2 regions of the Nonomuraea sp. NPDC050786 genome follow, and region 2 is predicted to be linked to the other one. Evidence: riboswitches for the same ligand, from Rfam matches in the RefSeq annotation. Region 2 holds a riboswitch; the other holds the start of a gene.

Region 1 (4,187 bases), on a different contig from region 2:
ACGTGCCTGACCTCGCACCGCAGGTCGTCGGAGTGCACGGTGATCCGGTCGGTGAAGGTGAGGAACGGCGGCGTCACCACCATCTCGCCCCACTCCACCTCGGGCGACCACGCGGGCAGGTAGGCCGGGACGCCCTCGGCCAGGATCTGCTCGCGTACGCCCTCGTGCCCGACGATCGTGGCCTCGGGGAAGAGCCAGTTGCCGAACGTATGGTCGCCGTGGTGGTGGGTGTTGATCAGCGTGGTGATCGGCCGGTCGCTGACCGTGCGGACGGCCTCGCGGAACGCCCGCGTACGGCGCTCGGTCGAGCAGGCGTCGACGCAGATCACGCCACGCCGCCCGGCCAGGAACCCGGTGTTGTTGATCCACCAGCTCCCGTCGGGCTGGATGTAGGCGTAGACGCCGTCGGACACCTCTTCGACCCGGGGAGGCGCCAGGGGGTGGTCATGAGTGCTCGAGCTCATGCCGCGACGGTACCTGAAAGGAACCCTGGGATCAGGCGTGACTCCCAGGGTCGAAATCAGGGTTCATCCCCGATGCTGCCGGATGTCCGGAAATGCAGCATGGATGACATGAACGAGATCAGCCGACGCGACGAGATTTCGCTGTCGGGCGCCGCGCTCCGCGGCGCCCCTTGGAAGGCCGCCGCCATCGGCGGCGGCGCGGTCACCGCGGCCAGCTTCGGCCTGGGCGTCCTCACGGGCGGTGGCGACCTGGTGTGGGCGTTGGGCCTGGGCATCAGCCTGTTCGCCCTGATCGCCGCGGTCGGCGCGGTCGCCAGGCCGCACGAGGGCGACCGGGTGACCCGCCAGGCCAGGATCTGGTCGTTGCGGCACCCGTGGCGCTTCTCGCTGCTGCCCGCGGGCATCGTGGCCGTGCTCGACTACCCGGTGCAGCTCGTGTTCGACGACGACGGGGTCTTCGGCGCGGCGGTGGACGCCCTGTGGCACGGCGCGCTGGTCTACCTCATCGCCGGGGTCCTCACGCTCGCCATGCAGGGCCGCGCCCGATCCTCCGAGTGAGGCCCGGCCCAGTGTGGACCGGCCCAGTGCGGACCGGCCCAGTGCGGTCAGCTCTGCGCCGCCTGCCTCTCCGCCTGGCTCCTGCACACGCAGAACTCGTTGCCCTCGGGGTCGCGCATGGTCACCCAGCCGGTGCCGTCGGGCTGGCGCCGGTCGTCGAAGACGGTCGCGCCCAGCCCGATCAGCCGCTCGACCTCCTGGTCACGGGTCCTGCCCTCGGTGCCGTTGACGTCGAGGTGCACCCGGTTCTTCACGGTCTTGCCCTCGGGCACGCGGATGAACAGCAGGAACGGGTCCCGCTCGGTACGGAGCATGACCTCGTCGTCGCCCGGCTTGTCGCCCTCGCCGAGGGGCAGCCCGGTGGCCTGGCTCCACCAGCTGGCGATCTCGTACGGGTCGGCGGCGTCGATGGTGACGGCATGGATTTCAATCACGCAGTCACCTAAGCGGGGCCGCTCCCCGACGTCAAGCCAGTATCCGCAGGCCCACGACCCCGGCCAGGATCAGCGCGATCGAGACGAGGCGCGGCAACGAGACCTCGTCCCCCATGGCGATCATGCCGAGCACCGCGGTGCCCGCCGCGCCGACGCCGGTCCAGACCGCGTACGCGGTGCCCACCTCGAGGGTCCTGAGCGCGTACGAGAGCAGGCCGAAGCTCAGCGCGGCCGTCACGAAGAACGACAGCGCCCACCACCCGTTGCTGAATCCGTTGCTGAGCTTGAGCGAGAGGGCCATGGCGACCTCGAAGACGCCGGCCAGCACGATGACGATCCACGCCATGATCGGAACTCCCTTGGGACGAGGCTGTCAGGGATGCGTCGTCTTGGCGTTCCGGGAAATACGGCGCGTCTCGTCCGGGAGCGGTCAGCTCATCGAGGGGAACGCGGCGCGCGGCGGGGTCATTCCCACCAGACGGTGACCCACCGGTCGCGGGGCACCGGCCACATGCCCAGGGCGAGCACGGTCTCCGCCACCTCCTGCGCCCTTGACGGGTCGAGGCAGACCCGGCGGCACACGCTCGCCGCCAGCTCCTCCAGCGAGGTGAATCGTTCCAGGGGAGCCTCCCGCTCCTCCACCTGCACCGCGAAGCCGAGCGCCGCCGCCAGCGCCACGCAGTCCTCGGCGACGGGCCGCACCGGCCGGTCCACCCCGTGGAAGTGCTGCCACAGCGGCGTCATCCAGCTCATGGGATGGCGGTGCGGCAACTCCATCACCACCCGCCCCTGCGTGCGGTCGTCGAGCGCGCGCAGGAAGTCCGCCAGGTCGGGGACGTTGTAGACCACGTGCGCGGCCACCGCGACGTCGACCACGGGCACCTGGTCGGCCACGTCGGGCCAGCGGCCCTCGACCGCCGTGACCGGCACACCGAGCTTCTCCGCCCTGGCCGTCAGCCCCTCCAGCATCGCGGGCGAGGTGTCGACCGCGTAGAGGTGGCCGATGCGCTCGTGCAGCGGCAGCGACGAGGCGCCGGGGCCCGAGCCCACGTCGAGCAGCGTGCCCTTGTCGGGCAGCGCCTCGGAGAGCCGGGTCATGGTCGGGCCGTCGTCGGGCTCGGCCAGCGCCCTGTCGGTACGGGCGCCGAACCGCTCGGGGGAGTGGCTCCACGGGTCAACGGGAGCCTTGGCCATGATCTCGGCAGGAATGGCCCAGGAATCCAGTCGCTCTCGCCATCTGGCGGCGAGTTCTTCGGCGTCCATGGAGAGCAGCATGCCATGCATAGCACGGGTTACCCGCGGGTAGCATTTCAGAGTAAGGTTACTCGCCAGTACAGAAACCTCGGTTCAAGGAGATCGACACCCATGGGCCACTACAAGAGCAACGTGCGTGACCTGGAGTTCAACCTCTTCGAGGTGTTCGGCAGGCGCGAGATCCTCGGCACAGGGCCCTTTGCGGATGTGGACGAGGAGGTTGCCCGCGGCATTCTGGACGAGGTCAACAGGCTGGCCACCGGCGTCCTCGCCGACTCCTTCGAGGAGGGCGACAGGCACCCGCCCGTGTTCGACGCGGCGACCGGCTCCGTGACGATGCCCGAGGGGTTCAAGAAGTCCTACAAGGCGCTGGTCGACGGGGGCTGGGCCAACCTCGACCTGCCCGCCGAGCTGGGCGGCCCCGGCATCCCGAGGAGCCTGGCCTGGGCCACGGCCGAGCTGGTGCTCGGCGCGAACCCCGCGCTCTACATGTACGCGGCGGGGCCCAACTTCGCCTACACGCTGTGGAAGGTCGGCACGCCGGAGCAGAAGCGCTTCGCGGAGCTGGCCATCGAGCGCGAGTGGGGCGCCACGATGGTGCTCACCGAGCCGGACGCCGGGTCCGACGTGGGCGCCGGGCGTACCAAGGCGGTGCGGCAGGAGGACGGCACCTGGCACATCGAGGGCGTCAAGCGCTTCATCACCAGCGCCGAGCACGACATGGCCGAGAACATCTTCCACCTCGTCCTGGCCCGCCCCGAGGGCCACGGCCCCGGCACCAAGGGGCTGTCGATGTTCCTGGTGCCGAAGTACCTCGTGGACCTGGAGACCGGCGAGCTCGGCGAGCGCAACGGCGTCTACGTCACGAACGTCGAGAAGAAGATGGGCCTGAAGATCTCCACGACGTGCGAGCTGACCTTCGGCGACAAGCACCCGGCGGTCGGCTACCTCGTGGGCGACGTGCACGAGGGCATCAGGCAGATGTTCATGGTGATCGAGCACGCCCGCATGATGGTCGGCACCAAGGCCATCGCCACGCTCTCCACCGGCTACCTGAACGCCCTGGAGTACGCCAAGTCGCGCGTGCAGGGCGCCGACCTGACCCGGATGGCCGACAAGACCGCCCCGCGCGTGACCGTCAGCCACCACCCGGACGTGCGGCGCGAGCTCATGCTGCAGAAGTCGTACGCCGAGGGCATGCGGGCCCTGGTGCTCTACACGGCCACGTTCCAGGACGCCCTCCTCGTCGACCCGGACGACCGGCACGCCCACGACATGAACGACCTGCTGCTGCCCATCGTCAAGGGCGTCGGCTCCGAACGGTCGTACGAGCTGCTCTCCCGCTCGCTGCAGACCCTCGGCGGCTCGGGCTACCTGCAGGACTACCCGATCGAGCAGTACATCAGGGACTCCAAGATCGACTCCCTGTACGAGGGCACGACCGCGATCCAGGGCCTCGACCTGTTCTTCAGGAAGA
Region 2 (4,187 bases):
CAGCGCTTCATGGATCAGCTCGTTGGTGACGCGCGGTCCGTAGGCGTGGGCGGTGTCGATGTGCGTGATTCCGAGGTCGATGACCTCGCGGAGGACGGCGAGTGCGCTGTCACGGTCGGCGGGCGGGCCCATGACCCCGGGGCCGGCGAGCTGCATGGCGCCGTAGCCGAACCGGGTGACGGTCAGGTCGCCCAGGGTCCAGCTGCCGCCGGGTAGCGAAGTGGAGAGCGTGCTCATGCCTCTGTCTTTCATCGTTGCGCTGAGGGGCCGTCCATAACGGCTCGCTGCCTCAGTATGGGTAGGCAGCTTCCTGGCAGGAAGTAGGCACCTGCGAGTGCGTAAGTCACCTACGGGTTGGAGGCGCGCTCCACGGCAACGATGAGCCGTCCCCGTCGGCCGACGGGGACGCAGCGCGAACCGGCAGGCCCGGAGCCATCACCCGGCGAGGGCCCCTCGGAGGAAGTCGACGATCTCCGCCCGCGCGGCTTGGGCTTGCGGCACCACGTTCGGCATGCTGAGGAACGCGTGCCCCGCTCCGGGGTGTTCGGTGAGCCGCGCGGGCGTCCCGGCCGCTCGCAGTCGTTCGGCGTAACGGCGGCCGTGATCGGCCACCGGGTCGTGGGTCGGCACCACCACGAGCGCCGGGGCCAGCCCGCTCAGGTCGTCGGCATACAGCGGCGACAGCGCACGAGGATCGGTTCCCGGCGGAACGGCGAACCGGTGGAACAGCCGCAACTGCGGCACGGTGAGGGTGGGGCTGTCGGCGTACTGGGCGATCGAGGCGTGGTCGAACATCGTCTCGGTCAGGTCGACAGCGGGGTTGACCAGCACCTGTGCCCGCAGGAGCAGGCCGGACTCCCTGGCCCGGATCGTGGCCAGGGAGCTGATCAACGCGCCGGCGCTCTCGCCGAAGACGGCGGTCCGCGATGGGTCGACGCCCCACTGCCCGGCATGCCGTACCACGTGCGAGAGCACGTCCCAGCCGTCGTCGGCGGCCGCCGACAGCGGGGTCTCGGGGTCGAGGAGGCGGTGCTCGACCGAGACGACGACCGCGGGCAGGTGGGCGGCGAGGTGGCTGTTCACCCAGTCGCTCTGCACCGCCGTGCCCACGAACCCCCCTCCGTGCACGTGGAGCACGAGGGGCAGGCCGGCCTGGTCGACGCGCTGGTCGACGCGCTCCGGCGCGGGCCGGTACACCCGGACCGGGAGCTCGCGGCCGGGCAGCGCCACCCGCTGCCACTGGATCGCGGCGCCGGGATCCGGATCGCCGGTGATCGCCCGGGCCGCGGGGGACGCCCGCCTGCGGTTCTCCTCGTCCCGGTACGCGACCAGCTCCTCGGCCGTCATCGCCAACCAGTCGGGCGCCTTGCCCGCGGCCTGGCCGCGCAGCTGGATGCCGGCCGGCGTCTGCTTCCCGTCGGTGACGTCACTCATGGCTTCTCCTCTGACGGATATTTTCGCTACCAAAAGTATCGAAACCTATGGTAGCGAAAACAGGTGCCGGATGCGTACGGGGGCTGACGGCGGGGCGTTCGGCCAGGCAGTGGCGTGGGCCGGAGGGCGCGCCGTCCTGGATCCGCGCGACCTGACAGGCACCCCAGGACGGTCCACGGCGGCGGAGAGCGGCTGATCGCTGTCGTGGTACGGTCGCCGTGGAAGCCCGCCAGTGCTTGCCCCGGACGAGACGTGCGCCGTACCCGGCCTGCCAAGACGACGCACTCGAAGGAGACGTCATGGATGCGGGCACACCCCTGATCGATTTCGCTGGAGTGGCTCCAGAGCCTCGCGCGCTGGACGTCCGGTGGATTCACGGCTCACCGTCGGCCAAGCACAACACCGATCCGGACATCCAGGTCCACGCGTACGACGAGCACACGTTCATCCTGCGGCAGAACATGGCGATCAACTATGAGGCGCCGTTCATGTTCCTGCTGTTCGGCAACGCACAGGCGGTGTTGATCGACACCGGCGCCACCGCATCGGCCGAGTTCTTCCCCTTGCGCCGAGTGGTCGACGAGCTCGTCGCCGGCTGGCTCGCCCGCCACCCCCTGGAGGCGTACCACCTGCTGGTGCTGCACACCCACCCGCATGGCGACCACGTCGCGGGCGACGGTCAGTTCGCCGACCGCCCCGACACCACGCTGGTCGGCGCGGACCTGGTCACCGCCTGGCAGTACTTCGGGTTCGGCACGGATCCCGACGCCGTGGCGCAGGTCGACCTGGGAGGCCGCGTGCTGGAGTGCCTGGCCACCCCGGGTCACCACGAGGCGGCGGTCACGTTCTACGACCGGTGGACCGGGTTCCTGCTCACCGGGGACACGGTCTACCCGGGCCGCCTCTACATCCAGGACTGGCCGGCCTTCACCCGGACCATCGACCGCCTGATCGACTTCTCCGACCGCCGACCGGTCACCCACGTGCTCGGCTGCCACATCGAGATGACCAGGCAGCCAGGCGTGGACTACCCGATCCGCAGCACCTACCAGCCCGACGAGCCCCCATTGCAGATGACCACCGGGCACCTGCACGAGATCCGTACGGCGATCAAGGAGCTCGGCGACCGGCCCAGCCGGCGCGCCTGCCCCCTCTTCATCCTCTGGCCGAACCTCTGAGCCGCACAGACGGATCGGACCTCCTGCCCGATAGTTCCTGATCATGAACGGCTTCGCGCCCGGCGGGGCGCGGGTGCCGGACACATTGACCGCTGCCTCAACAACTTGTTTTCCGCGCGAATTCACATTCGACCTGCCGTCCTCGCCCTCCTCCTCGGCGGGGAATTGCAAGAAAGCGGAGGCCCTTACGAACTCCCGTGCACCCGGCTCCATCTAAAGGTATGGAGCAAGCGGCTCGGCGCGTCTCGCCCGGGCCACGGGGAGCGAATGGTCCGCCTGCGCGAAATGGCGGCACCGGAGCGCGACGCCCACGCGGCGGCTCGCGCGAACGCTCGTGAACACCTGAGCATACGGGAGGGCACCATGAGAAAGACGTCCGGCGGAATGGTCCTGGTGGCCGGCGCGCTCACTCTGGCGAGCGTGAGCGGCGGCCTGCCGGCGCGGGCCGAATCGGCGGCGGCCGTCCGGGCCACGGCTGCGCCGGTGAGCACCGTCGCCTCGGCGGCCCAGGTCAGCAGGTGCGACCAGAGCAACGACGCCAAGAAGTACGCGCTTCCCCACAAGAGCGACATCGTCGTCAAGATCGACCACTGCATCACCAAGAGGAAGTCCGGCAGGGGCTACAAGGTCTTCTCCAGTCTGACCATGTCCTGGGACGAGCTCAGCGAGCATTTCGGATCGATGCACCGGTTCAATCATTTCTACGTCTACCTGTACGTCAACAGGAGAAACAATGGCGGTGGCGGCGACAAGAACTACAAGAGAACCATGTGCATCTTCACCGACGCCCTCAACGCGCGCAGAGAAAGCGCCATCGCATGCTCCACGCCAATGGTGAGCTACAGCAAGAAGTACGACTACTACTCGGACGTGTTCGTGGTCGCCGACGTCGCGAACGACGGCAAGGGCGAGATTTACTGGGCACTCGACCGTTCGAAGTACATCTACTGATCCGCGTCGCGGGTGTTGGCCGACAGTGTGCCGGCCTCGCCGCCCCCCGGTCCGCAGTGGCTCGCGGAGAGCGGCGAGGCGGCTTCGCTCTGCGGGCCGATGCCGTCGTGGCCCATGACGGCCACGGCCCCCTTCACGGGTGGAGGCGTGGGCAGCGCAGTCGCGCCGCCCACCGCCCGTTTCCACGCGCCTACCAGCGCAATTCCCCGGTTTCGTCCTGGAACCTGTCGGACCGTCCGCGTCGAAGGTTGCCAGACGCACGACAGTCCTGGCGCACTCCTCCGGTGACCTTGGCTTCTTATCGGTATCAGGTTACAAAGCTTGATACTTGTAACCAATCCGGTTAGCGTTTGCCGTATGGAGCAGAGAACACTCGGCGCCGGCACCTGTGTGGGGGCGGTCGGGCTTGGGTGTGCCGGCATGTCCGGCGCATACGGACCCAGCGCCGACGACCAGAGCATCGCGACACTTCGCAGCGCGCTCGACGCCGGGATCACGTTCATCGACACCGCTGACCACTACGGGATGGGCCACAACGAGACGCTCATCGGGCAGGCGCTGCGACCCGCCGCCCGCGACCGCGCCGTGGTGAGCGTGAAGTTCGGCGCGCTGTTCGGCCCGGAC

Evidence for each region. Region 2 has a riboswitch for guanidine ahead of AB0H84_RS41185 (MBL fold metallo-hydrolase). Riboswitches for the same ligand answer to the same signal wherever they lie in the genome.
Region 1: another riboswitch for guanidine. It lies ahead of AB0H84_RS15505 (multidrug efflux SMR transporter); the one in region 2 lies ahead of AB0H84_RS41185 (MBL fold metallo-hydrolase).

Annotation. Positions count from the first base shown of each region.
Region 1 covers NZ_JBFAHJ010000006.1:353,006-357,192, forward strand. Annotated here, with positions in the region: gene AB0H84_RS15490 (MBL fold metallo-hydrolase) at 1-464, opposite strand, end outside; gene AB0H84_RS15495 (hypothetical protein) at 573-1,022, shown strand; gene AB0H84_RS15500 (VOC family protein) at 1,070-1,456, opposite strand; gene AB0H84_RS15505 (multidrug efflux SMR transporter) at 1,488-1,802, opposite strand; guanidine-III (ykkC-III) riboswitch at 1,835-1,896, opposite strand; gene AB0H84_RS15510 (methyltransferase domain-containing protein) at 1,922-2,719, opposite strand; gene AB0H84_RS15515 (acyl-CoA dehydrogenase) at 2,822-4,187, shown strand, end outside.
Region 2 covers NZ_JBFAHJ010000031.1:105,121-109,307, reverse strand. Annotated here, with positions in the region: gene AB0H84_RS41200 (aldo/keto reductase family oxidoreductase) at 1-237, opposite strand, end outside; gene AB0H84_RS41195 (alpha/beta hydrolase) at 436-1,434, opposite strand; gene AB0H84_RS41190 (hypothetical protein) at 1,505-1,630, shown strand; guanidine-III (ykkC-III) riboswitch at 1,653-1,720, shown strand; gene AB0H84_RS41185 (MBL fold metallo-hydrolase) at 1,734-2,612, shown strand; gene AB0H84_RS41180 (hypothetical protein) at 2,976-3,563, shown strand; gene AB0H84_RS41175 (hypothetical protein) at 3,557-3,736, opposite strand; gene AB0H84_RS41170 (aldo/keto reductase) at 3,921-4,187, shown strand, end outside.